DNA from 2 places in the Streptomyces sp. NPDC051315 genome. Region 1 is predicted to be linked to the other one. Evidence: riboswitches for the same ligand, from Rfam matches in the RefSeq annotation. Region 1 holds a riboswitch; the other holds the start of a gene.
The links. Region 1 has a riboswitch for glycine ahead of gcvP (aminomethyl-transferring glycine dehydrogenase). Riboswitches for the same ligand answer to the same signal wherever they lie in the genome.
Positions count from the first base shown of each region.

Region 2: another riboswitch for glycine. It lies ahead of gcvT (glycine cleavage system aminomethyltransferase GcvT); the one in region 1 lies ahead of gcvP (aminomethyl-transferring glycine dehydrogenase).

Region 1 is NZ_JBITEN010000002.1:701,771-712,256, reverse strand. Features, by position in the region: gene ACIBBD_RS06270 (bifunctional nuclease family protein) at 1-312, shown strand, start outside; gene ACIBBD_RS06265 (MerR family transcriptional regulator) at 558-1,202, shown strand; gene ACIBBD_RS06260 (DNA polymerase IV) at 1,288-2,805, shown strand; gene ACIBBD_RS06255 (PRC-barrel domain-containing protein) at 2,896-3,276, opposite strand; glycine riboswitch at 3,390-3,485, shown strand; gene gcvP (aminomethyl-transferring glycine dehydrogenase) at 3,661-6,546, shown strand; gene ACIBBD_RS06245 (molybdopterin-binding protein) at 6,599-7,018, opposite strand; gene ACIBBD_RS06240 (molybdopterin-binding protein) at 7,144-7,539, opposite strand; partial or broken gene ACIBBD_RS06235 (amino acid transporter) at 7,749-8,248, opposite strand; gene ACIBBD_RS06230 (extracellular solute-binding protein) at 9,033-10,325, shown strand; gene ACIBBD_RS06225 (carbohydrate ABC transporter permease) at 10,332-10,486, shown strand, end outside.
Region 2 is NZ_JBITEN010000009.1:300,532-311,017, forward strand. Features, by position in the region: gene ACIBBD_RS19710 (enhanced serine sensitivity protein SseB C-terminal domain-containing protein) at 1-391, opposite strand, end outside; gene ACIBBD_RS19715 (enhanced serine sensitivity protein SseB) at 611-1,420, opposite strand; gene ACIBBD_RS19720 (AAA family ATPase) at 1,662-2,339, opposite strand; glycine riboswitch at 2,516-2,623, shown strand; gene gcvT (glycine cleavage system aminomethyltransferase GcvT) at 2,813-3,940, shown strand; gene gcvH (glycine cleavage system protein GcvH) at 4,062-4,439, shown strand; gene glyA (serine hydroxymethyltransferase) at 4,454-5,719, shown strand; gene ACIBBD_RS19740 (L-serine ammonia-lyase) at 5,779-7,146, shown strand; gene ACIBBD_RS19745 (MOSC domain-containing protein) at 7,287-7,808, shown strand; gene ACIBBD_RS19750 (NADPH-dependent F420 reductase) at 7,904-8,566, opposite strand; gene ACIBBD_RS19755 (EF-hand domain-containing protein) at 8,879-9,091, opposite strand; gene ACIBBD_RS19760 (MerR family transcriptional regulator) at 9,150-10,061, opposite strand; gene ACIBBD_RS19765 (GNAT family N-acetyltransferase) at 10,108-10,486, shown strand, end outside.

The DNA of each region.
Region 1 (10,486 bases):
CCGCTGACCCACGACCTGTTCAAGGACGTGCTGGAGGCTGTCGGTCAGGAGCTCACGGAAGTGCGCATCACGGACCTGCGTGAGGGCGTCTTCTACGCCGAGCTGGTCTTCGCCAGTGGTGTCGAGGTGAGCGCCCGCCCGTCCGACGCCATAGCGCTGGCGCTGCGCACCGGGACGCCGATCTACGGCAGTGACACGGTGCTCGACGACGCGGGCATCGCCATCCCGGACGAGCAGGAGGACGAGGTGGAGAAGTTCCGCGAGTTCCTCGACCAGATCTCGCCGGAGGACTTCGGCACCAGCAACCAGTAGCCGGGACGAGGGCGGGAGGCGGGGTGGCCGTGTGGAAGGAGGCGCCCCGTCCCCGGCAATTGCCGACGGCCCGTGAGAGCGTCCTACGGCTTCCGCTGAGCGCATTCGGCTAGCCTTTCCCCGCGGTGGGGTGCGGGAAACCACTCTTAGGGTGATTATCACTCGGCGTGCCGAGTGTGGCGATCGTTGACGCACCCCTGGTGACTGCCTACCGTCGAGAAGGCAGGTCAAGGACGGAGGTCGGCGTGAGAAGCAGCGGCGACGGTACGGCTGGGGGTGCCCCCGGACTCGATGTCGGGGGGAGCGGTCCGTACCCGCTTCACAGCAGCGCGGCCGATCACGCTCCGCAGCGACCGACGGCCGTGCCGAGCAGCGGAGGGGCGACGTCCATGGCGTCCGAGCAGATCGGCTACCGCGGTCCGACGGCCTGTGCGGCCGCCGGCATCACCTACCGGCAACTGGACTACTGGGCGCGCACCGGGCTCGTCGAGCCGAGTGTGCGGCCCGCGTACGGCTCCGGCACGCAGCGCTTGTACAGCTTCCGGGACGTCGTTGTCCTGAAGATCGTCAAGAGGTTCCTCGACACCGGCGTGTCGTTGCAGAACATCCGTACCGCCGTGCATCACCTGCGGGAGCGTGGGTTTCGCGACCTGGAACGCATGACGCTGATGAGCGACGGTGCCACGGTCTACGAGTGCACGTCGCCGGACGAGGTGCACGCGCTGCTCCAGGGCGGCCAGGGGATCTTCGGGATCGCCGTGGGCGTGGTGTGGCGGGACGTCGAGAGCGCGCTGTCGCAGCTGCACGGCGAGCGGGTCGACACCGGTGAGACCCTCGTCGGGCACAACCCGGCGGACGAGCTGGCGCGACGGCGCAACCGGGCGGTCTAGGCCGGACGGGCTCGCGGCCCTCATCTCCGGCGCCGGGAGGGCTCCGGCGGCGCCATTGTCAGTGGTGTGGTGCAGCATCGGAGATGTGAGAAACGCGCCCACGATCCTGCATCTCGACATGGATGCCTTCTTCGCGCAGGCGGAGCAGGCGTCCAAGCCGAGTCTGCGCGGGAAGGCGGTCGTCGTGGGCGGCCTGGGGCCGCGCGGGGTGGTGGCGACGGCCTCGTACGAGGCACGGGTCTTCGGGGTGCATTCGGCGATGCCCATGGCCCAGGCGCGTCGGCTGGCGCCGAACGCCGCGTATCTCGTGCCGCGGGGCGGGTTCTACCGGTCGATCAGCGATCAGGTCATGGGGCTGCTGCGGGCGCTGTCCCCGCTGGTGGAGCCGCTGAGTCTGGACGAGGCGTTCGTGGACCTGGAGGCCGGGGGAGCGGCCTGGGACGGTGCGTCGGCGCGGCTGGCCGGGGAGCGGCTGAGGGCGGACATCCGGGCCGTCACGGGGCTCACGGGGTCGGTGGGGCTGGCCGCCTCCAAGATGCTGGCGAAGATCGCCTCGGAGCAGGCCAAGCCGGACGGCCTGGTGCTGATCGAGCCGGGCACCGAGCGGGCTCTGCTCGGGCCCATGTCGGTGCGGACGCTGCCGGGGGTGGGACCGGCGACCGGCGATCACCTGAGGCGGGCGGGGATCACCACGGTCGACGAGATCGTCGAGGCGGGTGAGGACGAGCTCGTACGGCTGCTGGGCAAGGCCCACGGGCACGGGTTGTACGCCATGGCGCTGGCGCGCGACGAGCGGCCCGTGGTGGCGGAGCGGGAGGCCAAGTCGGTGTCGGTGGAGGACACGTACGACGTGGACATCCACGACCGGATGAGGGTGGAGCTGGAGGTGCAGCGGTTGGCGGACCGGTGCGTGCGCAGGTTGCGGGGTGCCGGTCTGTCGGGGCGGACGATCGTGTTGAAGGTGCGGCGGTACGACTTCTCCACCCTGACCCGGTCCGAGACCCTGCGGGGGCCCACGGACGATCCGGCGGTGGTGCGGGAGGCGGCGGCGCGGCTGCTGGACGCGGTGGACACGACGGGCGGGGTGCGGCTGCTCGGCGTCGGCGTCAGCGGTCTGGCCGACTTCACGCAGGAGGACCTGTTCGCGCAGGCCGCGGAGGAGCAGGGGGAGGCGCCCGCGGAGGAGGTGCCGGACGAGCCCGCTCACGAGGAGACGGCGGTGCCGGTGGAGCACCGGTGGCGTCCCGGGCAGGATGTGCGGCACGCCGAGCTGGGACACGGGTGGGTGCAGGGCAGTGGCCTGGGGCGGGTCACCGTGCGGTTCGAGACGCCCTATTCGGGGGTGGGGCGGGTGCGGACGTTCCGGATCGACGACCCGGAGCTGGAGCCGGCGGATCCGCTGCCGCTGGTCCGGCGAAGACCGGAGGAGGCCGCGGCGGCGGACGCGGCGGACGCGGCGGCCCCCGCGGACGCGGCGGCTCCGATGGACCCGACCATGTCGGCGGGCACGGCGGGCTCGGCGGACACGAGGGCCCCGGTGGACCCGACCATGACGGCGGACTCGGCGGATGCGGTGGTGGGGCGACCGGGGAGTGGCCGGTGAAGGGGGTATCCCTGCCGGGGGTCCGCTGAGTGGCCGGGGGATCGGCGGGGAGCGGCGTCCGGGCGCGATCCGGGCGTGGTCCGGGCCGGGTCAGGTCTCGTCCAGGACGTCGGAGTCGGCCGGTTTCCCGAAGTCGTGGTCCGGCAGCGGGGCCGGGACGCCCACGTCGAGGCCGTAGTGGTGGTAGAGCTGGAGTTCCTGTTCGGGGGAGAGGTGGCGGCCCACGCCGAAGTCCGGGGCGTCCTTGATGAGGGCGCGGTCGAAGGGGACGCGCAGGGTGCCGTCGACGAGTTCGCTGGGCTCCAGGGGGACGAAGGCGTCCCGGGAGAACAGGCCCGTCCGTATGGCCGCCCATTCCGGCACGCCGGTCGCGTCGTCGAGGTAGACCTCGTCGATCGTGCCTATCTTGACGCCGTTGCGGTCGAACGCCTTGCGGCCGATCAGGTTGCGCGGATCGATATCGGTCTGCACGGGCCCTCCAACTGGTCGCAATCATCCGTAGGCACTACAAAAGAGCACATCGGGGAAGGCGGCCACTCGAAAGCAGGCGCCGTTGACCTCGCTGGTAGTCTGGCAATGGCTGCTGACCCCGTGCGGGAGAGTCCTCCGGAGACCACCGGAGGCGCCGAAGGAGCAAATCCTCCCCGGAATCTCTCAGGCCCACGTACCGCACGGACGAGGTCACTCTGGAAAGCAGGGCGGGTGTCGACGGCTTCCGCTCTCACCGACGGTGAAAGCCGGGCGCCCACGGGCGGCCGGTGAAGCTCTCAGGTTGAGATGACAGAGGGGGAGGCCGTCCGGGTACCCGTGCCGTGGTGCCCCTCGAAGGTCGCGTCAGACCAGGAGGCCTCCGCAATGACCGCCCATCGCATTCCGCTCTCCGATCTCGAACAGGGAATCCCCTTCGAGCAGCGCCACATCGGGCCCGACCAGGAGGCGCGGGCCAAGATGCTCGCGCACGTCGGGTACGGCTCGCTGGACGAGCTCACCGCCGCCGCCGTCCCCGATGTGATCAAGAACGCCGACGCGCTGGACCTGCCGCAGGCGCGGTCCGAGGCCGAGGTGCTGGCCGAGCTGCGGGCGCTGGCCGAGCGCAACCAGGTCCTCGACTCCATGATCGGGCTCGGTTACTACGGCACCTTCACGCCGCCCGTCATCCTGCGCAACGTGATGGAGAACCCGGCCTGGTACACGGCCTACACGCCGTACCAGCCGGAGATCTCGCAGGGGCGGCTCGAGGCACTGCTGAACTTCCAGACCATGGTCGCCGACCTCACGGGGCTGCCGACCTCGGGTGCCTCGCTGCTGGACGAGGGCACGGCCGCCGCCGAGGCGATGTCGCTTTCGCGGCGCATGGGCAAGAACAAGAAGGGCCTGTTCCTGGTCGACGCGGACGCGTTGCCGCAGACCATCGCGGTGATCGAGACCCGCGCCGAGCCGACCGGCGTCGAGGTCGTCGTCGCCGACCTCAGCGAGGGCATCCCGGCCGAGATCGCCGCGCGGGAGATCAACGGCGTACTGATCCAGTACCCGGGCGCCTCCGGGGCCGTACGCGACATCAAGCCGGTCATCGAGCAGGCCCACGAGCTGGGCGCGCTCGTCACCGTCGCCGCCGATCTGCTCGCGCTGACCCTGCTGACCTCGCCCGGTGAGCTCGGGGCGGACATCGCGGTGGGGACGACGCAGCGGCTCGGTGTACCGATGGGCTTCGGCGGGCCGCACGCCGGCTACATGGCCGTCCGCGAGAAGTTCGCGCGCAGCCTGCCCGGGCGGCTCGTGGGCGTGTCCGTCGACGCGGACGGGAACAAGGCGTACCGGCTGGCGCTGCAGACGCGTGAACAGCACATCCGCCGGGAGAAGGCCACCAGCAACATCTGTACCGCGCAGGTGCTGCTCGCCGTCATGGCCGGGATGTACGCCGTCTACCACGGCCCGGAGGGGCTGAAGGGGATCGCGCGGCGGACGCACCGCTACGCGTCGATCCTCGCCGCGGGGCTCGCGGCCGGTGATGTCGAGGTCGTGCACGGGTCCTACTTCGACACGCTGACCGTGCGGGTGCCCGGCAAGGCCGCCGAGGTCGCCGCCGCCGCGCGCCGGAACGGCGTCAACCTGCACCTCGTCGACGCCGACCAGCTGTCGGTCGCCTGCGACGAGACCACCGGGCGGGCCCAGGTGGAGGCCGTCTGGGCCGCCTTCGGGGTCGACGGGGACATCGAGGCGCTCGACGCGGTCACCGAGGACGCCCTGCCGGCCGGGCTGCTGCGCACCGACGCGATCCTGACCCACCCCGTCTTCCACCAGCACCGCTCCGAGACCGCGATGCTGCGCTACCTGCGCCGGCTCGCCGACCGGGACTACGCGCTCGACCGGGGCATGATCCCGCTGGGCTCCTGCACCATGAAGCTCAACGCCACCACCGAGATGGAGCCGGTCACCTGGCCCGAGTTCGGACAGCTGCACCCGTTCGCGCCCGCCGAGCAGGCGCAGGGCTACCTCACGCTCATCCATGAGCTGGAGGAACGTCTCGCCGAGGTCACCGGATACGACAAGGTGTCCCTCCAGCCCAACGCCGGGTCGCAGGGTGAGCTGGCCGGGCTGCTCGCCGTACGCGGGTACCACCGGGCCAACGGGGACGAGCAGCGGACCGTGTGCCTCATCCCGTCGTCCGCGCACGGCACGAACGCCGCCAGCGCCGTGATGGCCGGGATGAAGGTCGTCGTCGTGAACACCGCCGAGGACGGCGAGATCGACGTCGAGGACCTGCGGGCGAAGATCGAGAAGCACCGCGACGAGCTGGCGGTGCTGATGATCACCTATCCGTCGACGCACGGGGTGTTCGAGGAGCACGTCGCCGACATCTGCGCGCAGGTGCACGAGGCCGGCGGGCAGGTGTACGTGGACGGCGCCAACCTCAACGCGCTGGTCGGCCTCGCCAAGCCGGGTCACTTCGGCGGTGACGTCTCGCACCTGAACCTGCACAAGACGTTCTGCATCCCGCACGGCGGTGGCGGTCCCGGCGTCGGGCCGGTGGCCGTACGGTCGCACCTGGCGCCGTATCTGCCGAACCACCCCCTGCAGCCGGAGGCCGGGCCGGAGACGGGCGTGGGGCCGATCTCGGCGGCGCCGTGGGGGTCGGCGGGGATCCTGCCGATCTCGTGGGCGTACGTGCGGCTCATGGGCGGTGAGGGGCTGAAGCGGGCGACGCAGGTGGCGGTGCTGTCCGCCAACTACATCGCCAAGCGGCTCGAGCCGCACTACCCGGTGCTGTACACCGGCCCCGGCGGGCTGGTGGCGCACGAGTGCATCATCGATCTGCGGCCGCTGACCAAGGCGACCGGGGTGAGCGTCGACGATGTCGCCAAGCGGCTCATCGACTACGGGTTCCACGCGCCGACGATGTCGTTCCCGGTCGCCGGGACGCTGATGATCGAACCGACGGAGTCCGAGGACCTGACCGAGCTGGACCGGTTCTGCGAGGCGATGATCGCGATTCGCGCGGAGATCGAGAAGGTCGGTTCCGGCGAGTGGCCCGCCGACGACAGCCCGCTGCGCCACGCCCCGCACACCGCGGCCGCGCTCGGCGGGGAGTGGGAGCACGCGTACACCCGTGAGGAGGCCGTCTTCCCGGCCGGGGTGTCCGCCGCCGACAAGTACTGGCCGCCGGTGCGCCGGATCGACCAGGCCTTCGGGGACCGGAACCTGGTCTGCTCGTGCCCGCCGATGGACGCGTACGAGGACTGATCACCGAGGCCGAGGGCTCCCGTCCGGGTGAGGGCGGGAGCCCTTCGGCGTGTCAGGCCGTCGTGAGCGCGACCTCGGTCGACTTGATCAGGGCGACGACCGGGGAACCGGACGCCAGGCCGAGGTCGGTGGCCGCCTCCTTGGTGATCACGGCGGTGAGCTCGCCGTGGCCGACGGAGATCTTCACGGACGCCATGGCGCCGCCGGTCGTGACCTCGGTGACCGTTCCGGGAAGCCGGTTGCGGATCGACAGGTTTTCGACACCGGACGTGGCGAGGGAGACCTCGGTCGACTTCACCAGGGCGCGGACCGCGGATCCCGGAGCGAGACCGAGCTCGGTCACGGCTTCGTGAGTGATCGCCGCGGTGAGGTACTGGCCGTCGGTGAGGCGGATCCCGACGGTGGCCATCACTTCCCCGGGGTTGACGGTGGTGACGGTGCCGGGGAGCTGGTTGCGGATGCTCAGGGTCATGAACGACAACCGTAGGGCCGCCCTGGCCGAGATGCGGGGTATGTGGTGGTGTGTGCCGCTCAGTCGTCGCCCGGTGGCCGGTGTCGCGGCAGGGTGCGCCTGTGGGGTGGTACGGGAGGGGAGGTTCAGGTGCGGTCGATGTGTACGTTTGTCGACTTCACGCGGGCCGTGGCCTCCATGCCGACCTCCAGGCCCAGTTCCTCGACGGCCTCCCGGGTCAGCAGGGAGACGAGGCGGTGCGGGCCGGCCTGGATCTCCACCTGGGCGGCGACGTCGCCGAGCTTGATCGCGGTGACGATGCCGGGGAACGCGTTGCGGGCGGAGGTGTGGGAGGCGCCCTCCTCGGCGCTGCCGGAGCGCGCGAGCTCGACGCAGAAGGCGGCGAGGTCCTTGCCGTCGACGAGGCGTCGTCCGGTCTCGTCGCGGTGGGTCGCCACCCGGCCCGCGTCCGCCCAGCGGCGCGCGGTGTCGGGGCTCACGCCGAGCAGCCGCGCCGCCTGGCCGATCGTGTAGGACTGCATACGGGTCACGATAGGGCGGACGGGGGAGGCGGTGGACGTGGGGTCGGCCGGCGGGGTGTGACGCGCTGGGCGTGGGCGCACGTCGGGGGAGTGGGTCGGGCTCATGGTGCAGCTGTCCGGGACGGCGAACGGGGCGTGGCGCGCATTGCATGGCGCGTGCGTCGGCTGTGACGGGGGGCCGTCCCCGCCCGGCGGGCGGGGACGGCTGAGCCCGTGTGGGCGCGCGGGCGGCGGACGCGGTCGGGTTCCGCCTCGCGCAGGACCTCCCAGGTGACCGGGGCGACCTCGTCCCGGCCGAGGAGCAAGACGCGCGGGAAGTTGGCGAACGGGTTGCCCTCGGTCCACTCGAAGTAGATGTGCGGGGTGCAGCCGGTCGTGTCACGGACGGGCAGGAGCAGGGCCGCCAGGGCGTCGGAGATGGAGGAGGGCTCCAGGGTCAGCGCGCGGTAGCGGCTGTGCGGGACCGCGCCGCATACGGTCAGACGGCATCGAACTCGGAGGGGCCGCCGACCGTGACCGCGACGACGGCGAAGTCCTCGCCGGGGAGGTCGTTGTCCTCCCGGAGCCGCTCGATCTTTGCGGTACTCGGCTTCGTCCCGCCGGTCGGGCTCGTCGGCGATGAACCGTGTCTTCCGGTCGGCCAGGCCCGGAGGAACTGTTCCGCTTCGTCGTCCGGCGTCACGCTAGTGACGCGGAGCTCGAAGGGGCGGTGGTCATGGCTGTGCTCCCTCGTGTACCGCACAGCGTGCGGTTTCCGGCCATCACGCGTACGGCGACATCAGCGTCAACAGAGAGTGACGCGTGGGCCCTGGATGGAGGGCTCCGGGCGTCAGGCTTCCGTTGAGACTGGGCGTGCGGGCGTGCGGGCGTGCGGGCGTGCGGGCGTGCGGGCGTGCGTGCGGCGTGGGCCGGGGGACAGGAGTGGAGCGGAGTTGGCCGGGGCGCCAGGATCGCCTGAGTCGCCGAGTCCGCAGGTGTGGTCGACGACCTGAGGCCGTCCCTTGGCAAGGGTGCGGCGAGCAGGGGCGGCGTGGCCACGGCGCGTCATTGCGGGTAGGAAACCGTCGACGGTGCTGGGCCTCGGGGAGTTGGGTCCAGGGGTGAAGTCGCGGGCTCGTCCGGCTTCGGTGGCCTCTTGAAGCCGCTCCGTAATGTTCGCCGAACAGGCCGAATGTTTCGGCCGCTTCTGGTGGTGATGGAGGAGTGACGCCCCGGCACGTCCTCTCCGGTCGCCGTCGGCGCCACCCCGCTGCCCTGCACCCGGATCCGCCGGTGGCTTCAGCGGTCAAGTCGTCGGGAGAGGGGTCATCGAGGGCGCCGCGGCAGTCCCGCTGGGTCACCGTTGTCGGATTCCCTGCGTTCAAGGGGTTGCCACCCGTTGGAGCCTGTCTCTAGGGTGCGGCAGCAGCGAAGCTTTCTGGATCAAGTCCGAAACTTTCGAGAATCCGGTGGACGGCATGGGTGTGTGCCGTCCTCTACCCAAGGAGCGCATGATGGGCGACCCGGCACTGTCCCGCCGCGGCTTCCTGGCGGCCTCCGCCGCGGCCGGTCTGAGCATGACGGCACTGAGCGCCTGCGGCGGCGACTCGGACGGAGGGTCGTCGGGGACGACCACCATCGAGTGGTGGAACATCTCCACCACCCAGCCGACCAAGGATGTCTGGGCAGGCCTGGCCAAGCAGTTCGAGGCCCGGAACCCCAAGGTCAAGGTCAAGATCGTCCAGCTGGAGAACGATGCCTACAAGTCGAAGATGACGGCCCTGACCGCCTCCGGGAAGCTGCCCGACATCTTCCACACCTGGGGCGGTGGCGTGCTGCGGCAGCAGATCGACGCCGGACTCGTCGAGGACCTCACCGACCGCACCAAGGACTGGGCGGACGGCCTGCTGCCGGTCGCCAAGGAGCCGTACCTCTTCGACGACAAGGCCTACGGCATACCGTTCGACATCGGCATGATCGGCTTCTGGTACAACAAGGCCCTCTTCCGGCAGGCCGGCATCAGCGCGCCCCCCACCACCTGGACGGCTTTCCTCGACGCCGTGAGGAAGTTGAAGGCCGCCGGGATCACCCCGCTCGCCCTGGCCGGCAAGGAGAAGTGGCCCGGCATGTACTACTGGGCCTACCTCGCGATGCGCACCGCCGGGATCGACGCCCTCCAGAAGGCCAGCGACGACAAGGACTTCACCGGCTCGGGCTTCGTCCAGGCCGGGCAGCACCTGAAGGACCTCGTCGACCTCCAGCCGTTCCAGAAGGGCTTCCTCGGCGCCGCCTACTCCAGCCCCACCGGCCAGGCCGCCACCGTCGGCAACGGCAAGGCCGCGATGGAACTCATGGGCCAGTGGGCCCCCGTGGTGGAGGCCGACGCGGGCAAGGGACTCGGCGCGAACCTCGGGTTCTTCCCCTTCCCCGAGGTCGAGGGCGGCAAGGGCGCGCTCACCGAGGTGTTCGGCGGAGGCGGCGGTCACGCCCTGCGCGCCGGAGCTCCGCAGGCGGCCGTCGACTTCCTGAAGTTCTTCGCCTCCGCCACCACCGACACCGAACTGGTCAAGAAGACCGGCGTGCTGCCGGTGGTGCCGGCCGCCGAGAGCGCCCTGACCGACCCCAACCTCAAGGCCGTGCAGACGCAGTTGAAGGCGGCCACCGGCTTCCAGCTCTACCTCGACCAGGCGTACGCGCCCGCGGTGGGCCAGGAGATCAACGACAGCGTCGCCGCCCTCATCGCCGGCTCCAGGTCGCCCCGGCAGGTCACCGAGTCGATCACCAAGGTCGCGAAGGAAGAGCAGTAGCCCGCGATGACCTCGACCTACCTTCCGGACAAGCGGAGCGGCCCCGACGTCGACCTCCCGCCCCCGGCCGCCGGCGCGGCCCGGGGACGGAGGCGGCGGCGCGCGCTGCACTGGCTCACCGCCGTCGGCTTCCAGGTCCCCGCCCTGGTGCTGTTCGGCAC
Region 2 (10,486 bases), on a different contig from region 1:
CCAGGCCCGTGGCGATCCGGCGCAAGTCGAGCCAGGGGATGCCGACACCGCCGCCCGGGGCGTGCGGGTTCAGCCAGAGGCCGTAGTGGTCCGGGTAGAGCGTGCGCGCCACGTCCAGGCCGTCGACCACCTCGTACGACCTGTTCCAGCCGCTGGCCGAGAGCTCCTGGGCGGAGGTGACACAGGGGGCGTAGCCGTGGCCCTCCACCTCCATGCCGCCGTACTGGGCGTCCGGGGAGCCTGCCTGGCCCTGCCACAGCAGCATCCAGACCTGGCCGGTGGTCGGGGTCGCGAGCGCGCGCAGGAGCGCCTCGTAGGCGTCGTAGCGCCCGGGCGTGACCTGGCGCAGCATGTGCTCGACCTGCCCGGCCGCGATGCCGCTGGCGCTCACCTGTACCGCCCCTTCGATTAGTTGCCCGCGTTGGAGACCAGCTTAGGTGGCTCCGCCGACAACGGGCGCCCACCGAGGGGCGGGTTGTTCGTTGTCGGGGGATGCTGGTCCGTCGTGGTCGATCACCCCCGCGCGGCGGAGCCGCGCACCGGCACGGCCCCGCTCCCCTGACGTCCGTCGCCCGGGGTCCCGGTCACCGACGGACCCGGGTGCGCCCGGTCACGCAAGGGCCCGCGTGTAGAAGGGGCGGACCCGCTCCTTCAGCCACCTGCCGACCGGGTCCTCCGTCACGTCCAGGAGGACCAGGTTGACCGGCCACGCCACGGCGACCTTGCCCAGGGCCCTGCCCAGCGCCTCCAGGGGCAGGGCCCGCAGGTCCCCCTCCCACTGGGAGAGCTCGACGCCGACGAACATGACCGGGTCGGCCGTCTCGATCGCGGCGAGGCAGCGCCGGGCGGTGAGGACGACGCCGGTCGCCTCGAACTCGGCCGAGGCAGCGGAGAGGAAGTCGACCGGGTCGATCTGCCAGTCGGGTTCGAAGAGGCGGACGCGGCCGCCGCTCGCGGGGCCGTCCAGCGGGGTGCGGCCCGCGCGGCACAGCTCGGCCACGGCCTGCGGGGGCAGCGGGACGCCGACCACGCCGTCCGGGTTCACCGCGATGCCCACCTGCGGCGGCAGCCCGCGCGCGAACTCCACGGCCGGGGCGATCGTGTACGACATGTGCGCGCCGGCGACCTGGCGGAACTGCTCCTCGGAGCTGAAGACGGGCACGTAGGCCTGGCCGTCGAGCTCCAGCGTGGGCAGGTCGAGGGGGCCGCTGTGCGGGCCGCCGCCGCTGGGCAGCGGGACCCACACGAAGCTGCGGCCGAGCACCTCCAGGATCCGCCCGCCGGCCCCCGGCACGCCGAGGGAGGCCGAGAGCACCTCCTCCAGCTCGTTGCCGGGCCATCCGCCGTGCGGATGGGGGTGCGCCTGTGCCGGGAAGTCCGCGGAGAAGTCCGCCGGGAAGTCCGCCGGGGGGAAATCCATCTGCCTACCGCCTGCTGGGAACCACTGCTGTGGCTGAAAGGCTAGCGGGTGCCACGGGAGCATCCCCGCGGTCCGCGAATCCGCACACCCGCGCCCGGCCGACCCGCCGTACGGGTGACACGGGGGCCCGCAGCCCCCGGAGCCGGTCCGTCCACGCCGGGCTCAGCCCGTGACGCCGGCCGCCGCACGGGTCGGGTACGGGGGCCGCCGCCCCCGGAGCCGGTCCGTCCACGCCAAGAACTCAGCCCGTGAAGGCGATGCGGCGGAGGGCGTCCGCGGCGGGGCGGTCGAGGAGGATCGCCGAGGTGCAGCCGGCCGGGAGACGGCCCCTCTCGACCGAGCGCAGGAGGCGGGAGGCGGCGTGGCGGTGGCGCACGAAGGCGTAGCGGGAGACGCCCCGGCCGCGTTCGCGCTGGCCCTCCAGGGCCGTGCCGGGGGTGACGTCGAGCAGCAGCAGGTGCAGGGTGCCGCCCCGGCGGCGGGCCTCGCGGGCCAGCCAGTCGCGCACCCAGGCCTGCGTACCGCAGTCGTGCACGACGACTCCCTCGCCGGAGCGCAGGGCACGGCGCAGGCCGGCGTAGTGCGCGAGGCGGACGAGGGGGCGGTAGAGCGCGTACGGCAGGAAGCGCGGCATACGGGCGTCCCAGCGGTCACGGGTGTCCTGGGAGTCGACGCGCAGGCCCGTGACCGTGCGCTTCATCAGCGTGGACTTGCCGCTGCCGGGCAGACCCGTGACCACGACCAGGTCACGGGGGCCGAACAGCAGGCCGTGCGGGCTGTGGCCGGCACGGTCGCGCAGGTCGCGGACGACGGGCGCGCACGGGGAACCGCACGCCTCCCGGGCCGAGGCCTCCGGCTGCGCGGGCAGCGCGGAGAGCGCGACCGCCGAGGTCGTCGCGTAAGCCGTGGTCCTGTTCACCGTGTTCGTCCTCCCCTGGGGTCAGACAAGTCTTCTCCCCATCGAGCGTAAAGAGAAGGTAATAAGCGGTGTCTTCCGTTTTCGTGCGCGAACCGCCACAAGCCGGTTACAGATGCGGCCTGCCGCGATCGGGCGGGGCGTGCGATGATGGCGGCGCCAACTGCATACCGGCCGTTTGAATCCGCGCGGGAGAGTTCCCGGCAGAAGCTGCCAGCTTCACCGGGGCGCCGAAGGAGCAAGTCCCTCCCTTGAATCTCTCAGGCCCCAGTTACCGCGCGGGCGAGGCACATCTGAAAAGCGGGCCGGCCCCTGTCCGGGGACGGCTCCACCCAAGGTGCAAGCCATGAGCAATCCGTGATCATGGCGAACCTCTCAGGTTCCGATGACAGATGGGGAGGAACGTCCTCGCCCTCCCCCACGCTCGGCTTTTCGCTCGCGCGGGGGATCCCGTCGCCTTGGGAGACGAACGCCCGATGAGCAGTACAGAACCCATTCAGCAGCGCCGTACCGCGCTCGACGCCGTCCACCGCGCGCTCGGCGCGACGATGACCGACTTCGCCGGCTGGGACATGCCCCTGCGCTACGGCTCCGAGCGCGACGAGCACCACGCCGTACGCACCCGCGCCGGGCTGTTCGACCTGTCGCACATGGGTGAGATCACCGTCACCGGCCCGCAGGCCGCGGCCCTCCTCGACCACGCCCTGGTGGGCCACATCAGCGCCGTGAAGCCGGGCCGCGCCCGCTACACCATGATCTGCCGGGCCGACGGCGGCATCCTCGACGACCTGATCGTCTACCGGCTCGCCGACACCGAGTTCATGGTCGTCGCCAACGCCTCCAACGCCCAGGTCGTGCTGGACGCGCTCGTGGAGCGTTCCGCCGGCTTCGACGCCGAGGTGCGCGACGACCGGGACGCCTACGCGCTGATCGCCGTGCAGGGTCCCGAGTCCCCGGGCATCCTGAAGTCGCTCACCGACGCCGACCTCGACGGTCTGAAGTACTACGCCGGTCTGCCCGGCACCGTCGCCGGCGTCCCCGCGCTGATCGCGCGCACCGGCTACACCGGCGAGGACGGCTTCGAGCTGTTCGTGCGGCCGGAGCACGCGGTGGAGCTGTGGCAGGCCCTGACCAAGGCGGGCGAGGGCGCCGGTCTGGTCCCCTGCGGCCTGTCCTGCCGGGACACGCTGCGCCTGGAGGCGGGCATGCCGCTGTACGGGCACGAGCTGTCGACCGCGCTGACGCCCTTCGACGCCGGGCTGGGCCGGGTGGTGAAGTTCGAGAAGGAGGGCGACTTCGTGGGCCGTGAGGCGCTCGCCGAGGCGGCCTCGCGCGCGGAGACGAACCCGCCGCGCGTCCTCGTCGGCCTGGTCGCCGAGGGCCGCCGCGTCCCGCGTGCCGGGTACACCGTCGTCGCGGGCGGCGAGGTGGTCGGCGAGGTCACCTCCGGCGCCCCCTCCCCCACGCTGGGCAAGCCGATCGCGATGGCGTACGTCGACGCCGCCCACGCGGCGCCGGGCACGCCGGGCGTCGGTGTGGACATCCGCGGCAGCCACGAGCCGTACGAGGTTGTGGCGCTGCCGTTCTACAAGCGCCAGAAGTAGAGACTGACGGCAGGCCGAAAAGGCACCCGCGCGTGACCCTGCGCACATTTCCGCTGTTCACGTGCGTTTCCAGCAGTCCCCCATTCACCAGCACTCACCCGCGTACAGGAGAATTCAGGCCATGAGCAACCCCCAGCAGCTGCGCTACAGCAAGGAGCACGAGTGGCTGTCGGCCGCCGAGGACGGCGTGTCGACGGTCGGCATCACCGAGCACGCGGCCAACGCGCTCGGCGACGTGGTCTTCGTCCAGCTCCCCGAGGTCGGCGACACGGTGACCGCGGGTGAGTCCTGCGGCGAGCTGGAGTCGACCAAGTCCGTCAGCGAGCTGTACTCGCCGGTCGACGGTGAGGTCGTCGAGGTCAACCAGGACGTCGCCGACGACCCGTCCCTGGTGAACTCCGCCCCCTTCGAGGGCGGGTGGCTGTTCAAGGTGCGCGTCACGGGCGAGCAGGAGGAGCTGCTCTCCGCCGACGAGTACACCGCCTACACCGCCGGCTGAGGAGTCGTAGACGCATGTCTGTCCTGAACACGCCCCTGCACGAGCTCGACCCGGAGGTCGCCGCGGCGGTCGACGCCGAGCTGCGCCGCCAGCAGTCCACGCTCGAGATGATCGCCTCGGAGAACTTCGCTCCGCTCGCGGTCATGGAGGCGCAGGGCTCGGTCCTGACCAACAAGTACGCCGAGGGCTACCCGGGCCGCCGCTACTACGGCGGCTGCGAGCACGTCGACGTCGCCGAGCAGATCGCGATCGACCGGATCAAGGAGCTGTTCGGCGCCGAGTACGCCAACGTCCAGCCGCACTCGGGCGCCTCCGCCAACCAGGCCGCGCTCTTCGCGATGGCCCAGCCGGGTGACACCATCCTCGGCCTGGACCTGGCGCACGGCGGTCACCTGACCCACGGGATGCGGCTGAACTTCTCCGGCAAGCAGTTCAGCGTGGTCGCCTACCACGTGGACGCCGAGACCGGCCTGGTCGACATGGCCGAGGTCGAGCGGCTCGCCAAGGAGCACCGCCCGAAGGTGATCATCGCGGGCTGGTCGGCGTACCCGCGGCAGCTGGACTTCGCCGAGTTCCGCCGGATCGCCGACGAGGTCGAGGCGTACCTGTGGGTGGACATGGCGCACTTCGCCGGTCTGGTCGCGGCCGGCCTGCACCCGAACCCCGTCGAGTACGCGGACGTCGTCACCTCCACCACCCACAAGACGCTGGGCGGCCCCCGCGGTGGCATCATCCTCGCGAAGAAGGAGTTCGCGAAGAAGCTGAACTCGTCCGTCTTCCCGGGCTTCCAGGGCGGTCCCCTGGAGCACGTGATCGCGGCGAAGGCGGTCTCCTTCAAGGTCGCGGCGAGCGAGGAGTTCAAGGAGCGCCAGCGCCGTACGGTCGAGGGCGCGAGGATCCTCGCCGAGCGGCTGACGGCCCCGGACGCCCGCGAGGCCGGGATCAACGTCCTCTCCGGCGGTACGGACGTGCACCTGATCCTGGTCGACCTGCGCGCGTCCGAGCTGGACGGTCAGCAGGCCGAGGACCGCCTCCACGAGGTCGGCATCACGGTCAACCGCAACGCGGTCCCGAACGACCCGCGCCCGCCGATGGTCACCTCGGGCCTGCGCATCGGCACGCCCGCCCTGGCCACCCGCGGCTTCACCGCGGCGGACTTCGCCGAGGTCGCGGACGTGATCGCCGAGGCGCTCAAGCCGTCCTACGACGCCGAGTCCCTGAAGGCGCGGGTCGCGGCCCTGGCGGACAAGCACCCGCTGTACCCCGGTCTGAACAAGTAAGTCCCCGGTGGGGGCACCCGGACCGGGTGCCCCCACCACCCCCGTATTGAGGAGTCACCGTGGCCATCTCGGTCTTCGACCTGTTCTCGATCGGCATCGGCCCGTCCAGCTCCCACACGGTCGGCCCGATGCGCGCGGCGCGCATGTTCGCACGGCGGCTGCGCAACGAGGGCCTGCTGGGCTCCGTCGCCTCCCTGAGGTCCGAGCTGTACGGCTCGCTCGGCGCCACCGGACACGGCCACGGCACCCCCAAGGCGGTGCTGCTCGGCCTGGAGGGCGACTCACCGCGCACGGTGGACGTGGAGACGGCCGACGAGCGGGTCGAGGCGATCAGGACGGCGGGCCGGCTGCGGCTCCTCGGCGAGCACGAGATCCCCTTCGACTTCGACGCGGACATGGTCCTGCACCGCCGTGAGACCCTCCCGTACCACGCGAACGGCATGACGCTGTGGGCCTACGACGAGCAGGGCACGGAGCTCCTGACGAAGACGTACTACTCGGTGGGCGGCGGATTCGTCGTCGACGAGGACGCGGTCGGCGCGGACCGCATCAAGCTCGACGACACCGTCCTGAAGTACCCCTTCCGCACGGGCGACGAGCTGCTGCGCCTGACGAAGGAGACGGGCCTGTCGATCTCCTCGCTGATGCTGGAGAACGAGCGGGCCTGGCGGACCGAGGAGGAGATCCGCGAGGGCCTGCTGGAGATCTGGCGGGTGATGCGGTCGTGCGTGGCGCGCGGCATGTCCCGCGAGGGCATCCTGCCGGGCGGCCTGCGGGTGCGCCGCCGCGCCGCGGTCACGGCGCGGCAGCTGCGTGCCGAGGGCGACCCGCTGGCCCACGCCATGGAGTGGATCACGCTCTACGCGATGGCGGTGAACGAGGAGAACGCGGCCGGCGGCCGGGTGGTGACCGCCCCCACGAACGGCGCGGCCGGGATCATCCCCGCCGTCCTCCACTACTACGTCGACTTCGTCCCGGGCGCGGACGAGGACGGTGTCGTCCGCTTCCTCCTCGCGGCCGGCGCCATCGGCATGCTCTTCAAGGAGAACGCCTCCATCTCCGGCGCGGAGGTCGGCTGCCAGGGCGAGGTCGGCTCGGCCTGCTCGATGGCGGCGGGCGCGCTGGCCGAGGTTCTCGGCGGCTCCCCCGAGCAGGTCGAGAACGCGGCCGAGATCGGCATGGAGCACAACCTCGGCCTCACCTGCGACCCGGTCGGCGGCCTCGTCCAGATCCCCTGCATCGAACGCAACGGCATGGCCGCGGTGAAGGCGGTCACGGCGGCCCGGATGGCGATGCGCGGTGACGGCTCGCACAAGGTGTCCCTGGACAAGGTCATCAAGACGATGAAGGAGACGGGCGCCGACATGTCGGTCAAGTACAAGGAGACGGCGCGCGGGGGTCTTGCGGTCAACATCATCGAGTGCTGAACTCCGCCGGGCCGTGCCGGACGTGCGCGAAGAGGGGAGCTACCGACATGGGTGAGACCGGTGGGACTGCCGGAACCGTCGGAACCGAGGGAGCCGGTGCGGTGGGTGGGACCGGTGAAGCCGCCGGGACCGTCGCCGCCGTGAGCAGCAACGGCCGCTACTCGTTCACCAAGCCCAACCGCGACAGCGTCACGCTGATCGCCGGGTTCGGGGTGGAGGGGGACGTGCACGGCGGGGCGACCGTGAAGCACCGGTTCCGGATGCGCAAGGATCCCTCGCAGCCGAACCTGCGGCAGGTGCACCTCCTGCACGAGGAGTTGTTCGCGCAGGTGCGGGAGGCCGGGTTCCAGGTGGCGGCCGGGGAGCTGGGCGAGAACGTGACCACCCGGGGGGTGGATCTGCTGGGGCTGCCGGCCGGGGCGCGGCTGCGGCTGGGGGCGGAGGCCGTCGTCGAGGTGACCGGGCTGCGGAATCCGTGTGCGCAGATCGACCGGTTCCGCAAGGGGCTGCTGAAGGAGGTCGTGGGGAAGGACGCCGGCGGCCGGTCCGTCTTCAGGGCCGGTGTGATGAGCGTCGTCCTGAACGGAGGCGTGGTGCGGCCCGGGGACCCGGTCGTCGTCGAGCTGCCGGACGGGCCGCACCTTCCCCTGGAGATCGTCTGAGCCGGGCGGTCTCCCCCGCGAACGCCACCACGGGCGACGTTCGCCCCGTCGCGGCGCCCGGCACACCGGGAGCACGCGCCGGACGCCGCTCCTTGCTAGCCGCGGAACTCCGGCTTGCGTTCCGGGCTCGCCTCCGCCAGGGCCTTGGTGACCTCGGCGACGCCGGCGCGCAGGCCGTAGACGGGGGTGTCGGGCTGCTGGCGCCAGGAATCGTCGAGGCCGCCCGCGTCGACCGTGTCGAAGCCGAGTTCGTCGATGAGGGCGCGGACCTTCGCCTTCGCCGCCTCGTCGTCGCCGGCCACGGGCAGGGCCAGGCGGTCGGGGTCGCCGGCGGGGCGGGGGCGGTCCAGGATGTCCTGGGCGTAGGTGCCGTTGAAGGCCTTGATCACGGGGTGACCGATCTGGCGTTCGGTCCAGCGGCTCTCGGTGAGGCCCTCGTCCTCGATCGCGGCGATCCGGCCGTCGCGCTGCTGGGGGTAGTAGTTGCCGGTGTCGATGACGGCCACGCCCTCGGCGGCGCCGTGCAGCAAGCCGGCGGGGAGGTCCGGGACCGCCTTGACGGGGATCGTGACGACGACGATCTCCGCGTCGCGGGCCGCCTCCCCCACCTCGACGGGGGTCGCCCCCGTCTCCTCGGCGAGGTCCGTCAGCGTGTGCGGGCCCCGCGAGTTGGCGACGGAGACCTCGTGCCCGAGGGCGGTGAGCCGCCGGGTGAGGTTGCCTCCGATGTTGCCGGCGCCGATGATGCCGATCTTCATGACGGACCCTCCAGGGTGACGGGCATGCGCGCCGACCGCCACGCATGCATGTGCATACATCTGGGGGTGTGAACCCGTCGCGGTCGCCCGCTATTCCGTGCCGCCGCCCGCCGTGGTGAGCCGCCCGTCCATTTCGCGCCACCGCCCGTTGGTCCGCGCCACCGCCCGTTGGTCCGACGCCCGGGCCGACCGGACGCCCCCAGGCAAGATCCACGAGGCACTCCCCACCCTGTCCCAGGGCCGGCGCGGCCCCACCACGGGCACCGCATGAGGAAGGGGGGCACCCCCCGGGCACCCCCCTTCCCCCGCGCGTCACTTGCTCAGGTACGCCCAGAACTCGTCGAACGAGAGGACCTTGTCGCCGTCGAGGTCACGGCTCTTGATGATGACCTCGGCGACCGACTCGGTGACGTTCCAGTCGCCTGCCTGGGCCAGGGCGGTCTTGAACTCGGCCGCGGTGATGAGGCCGTCACCGTTCGTGTCGATCCGCTGGAACTGCTTGCGCGCTTCTTCGATGTCCGCCACCGGTCCGCCCCTTTGTGTCGCTTCTGCCATGTCTTCCGGCGTAGTGCCGCAGGTCAGATTAACGGTCCGCGCGAGCGCGGAGCGCAGCGACCACCCAGGCGAAGTCCTCGGCGTGCGGGGGCGCGGGCTGCCGGTTCACGAGGGCGAGCAGTTCGCGGTAGCGGGCCACCCGCTCGTCGAAGCCCGCCGTCATGCGGGCGAGTACGGCGGCCGGATCGGCGTCACCGAACAGCTCGCGCAGCACCTCCTCGGCCTCCGGCGCCTCCGGCCCGACACCGCGCTCCCGCGCCGGAGCCACCCGTTCCACCAGCCGCTTGGCGAACCACTGGGACTGCCCGCGCGGCGCTCCGGGCTCCCGGTCGGCGGCGTTGAACTCGACGGCCCGGCGCATCTGGGCCCGGAACAGCGGGTCCTGGAGCATCTCGGCCAGCTCCACCCAGGCGTCGACCTGCTCGGGTGTCGGATCCTCCGAGAGGCCGATCGCCGTGCGCCGCATCCTGTCCCGGATGTCCGGGTCGACGGTGTCCAGTCCGTGCAGGGTCTCCGCCACGAACTCCTCCATGATCCGCTGCCTCTCGGCGGCGGAGAGCCGGGCCAGTCTGTTCATCAGGGTCATCTCCTCGGCGCTCGAACCTCGTCGGGCGACCGACGACAGCACGGCCCTCGTCACCTTCAGCGAGCGGATCTGCGCGTCGAGCGCCGCCACGTGCGCGGCCGCGACCTCGGCCACCCTCCGCTTCCCGGCGAGCACCTCGCGGACGGAGTCCAGGCCCAGGCCCAGCTCCCGCAGGGTGCGGATCAGCTCCAGGCGGGCGGCGGACTCGGCGTCGTAGAGGCGGTAGCCGCCCGCGGAACGGGTGACCGGGGTCAGGACGCCCTCGTCGGACCAGTAGCGGATGGTGCGCACGGTCAGTCCGGTGGCCCGGGCCAGCTCGCCGATGGTGAGAAGTCCGCTGCCGTCGTCGATCATGTGTGTGAGTCTGGGCCTTCCAGTGGGTGGAGACTCAAGGAGCGATGTGGAGACGTTGCGGGACATTCTCGACGCGGCGGCGCGGGGCGTCTTCCCGCCGGCGGACGGCGGTACGACCGTCGTGCCGCAGCACTCCGCCCGGGACGCCGGGGTGCTGTCCTTCACGGCGCACTCCGTCGTCTTCACCGACGAGGACCCGCGGTGGGTGCACGAGACGCTGGCGGCGGTGGAGTGCGACCGGCTGGCCGCGACCATGAACCCGCGGTTCCTGGCGGCCTTCATGGAGCGCACGGGCCGCACCTGCGAGACCGTCGACGCGGTCCTGGTGGGCTCCCCGCTGCCGGGCGGGCCGCCGCTCGCGCTGAGGCAGATCGAGGACGCCGGGCATCCCCGCGCCGTCTACGCCCGCCGGCGGCGTGACGACG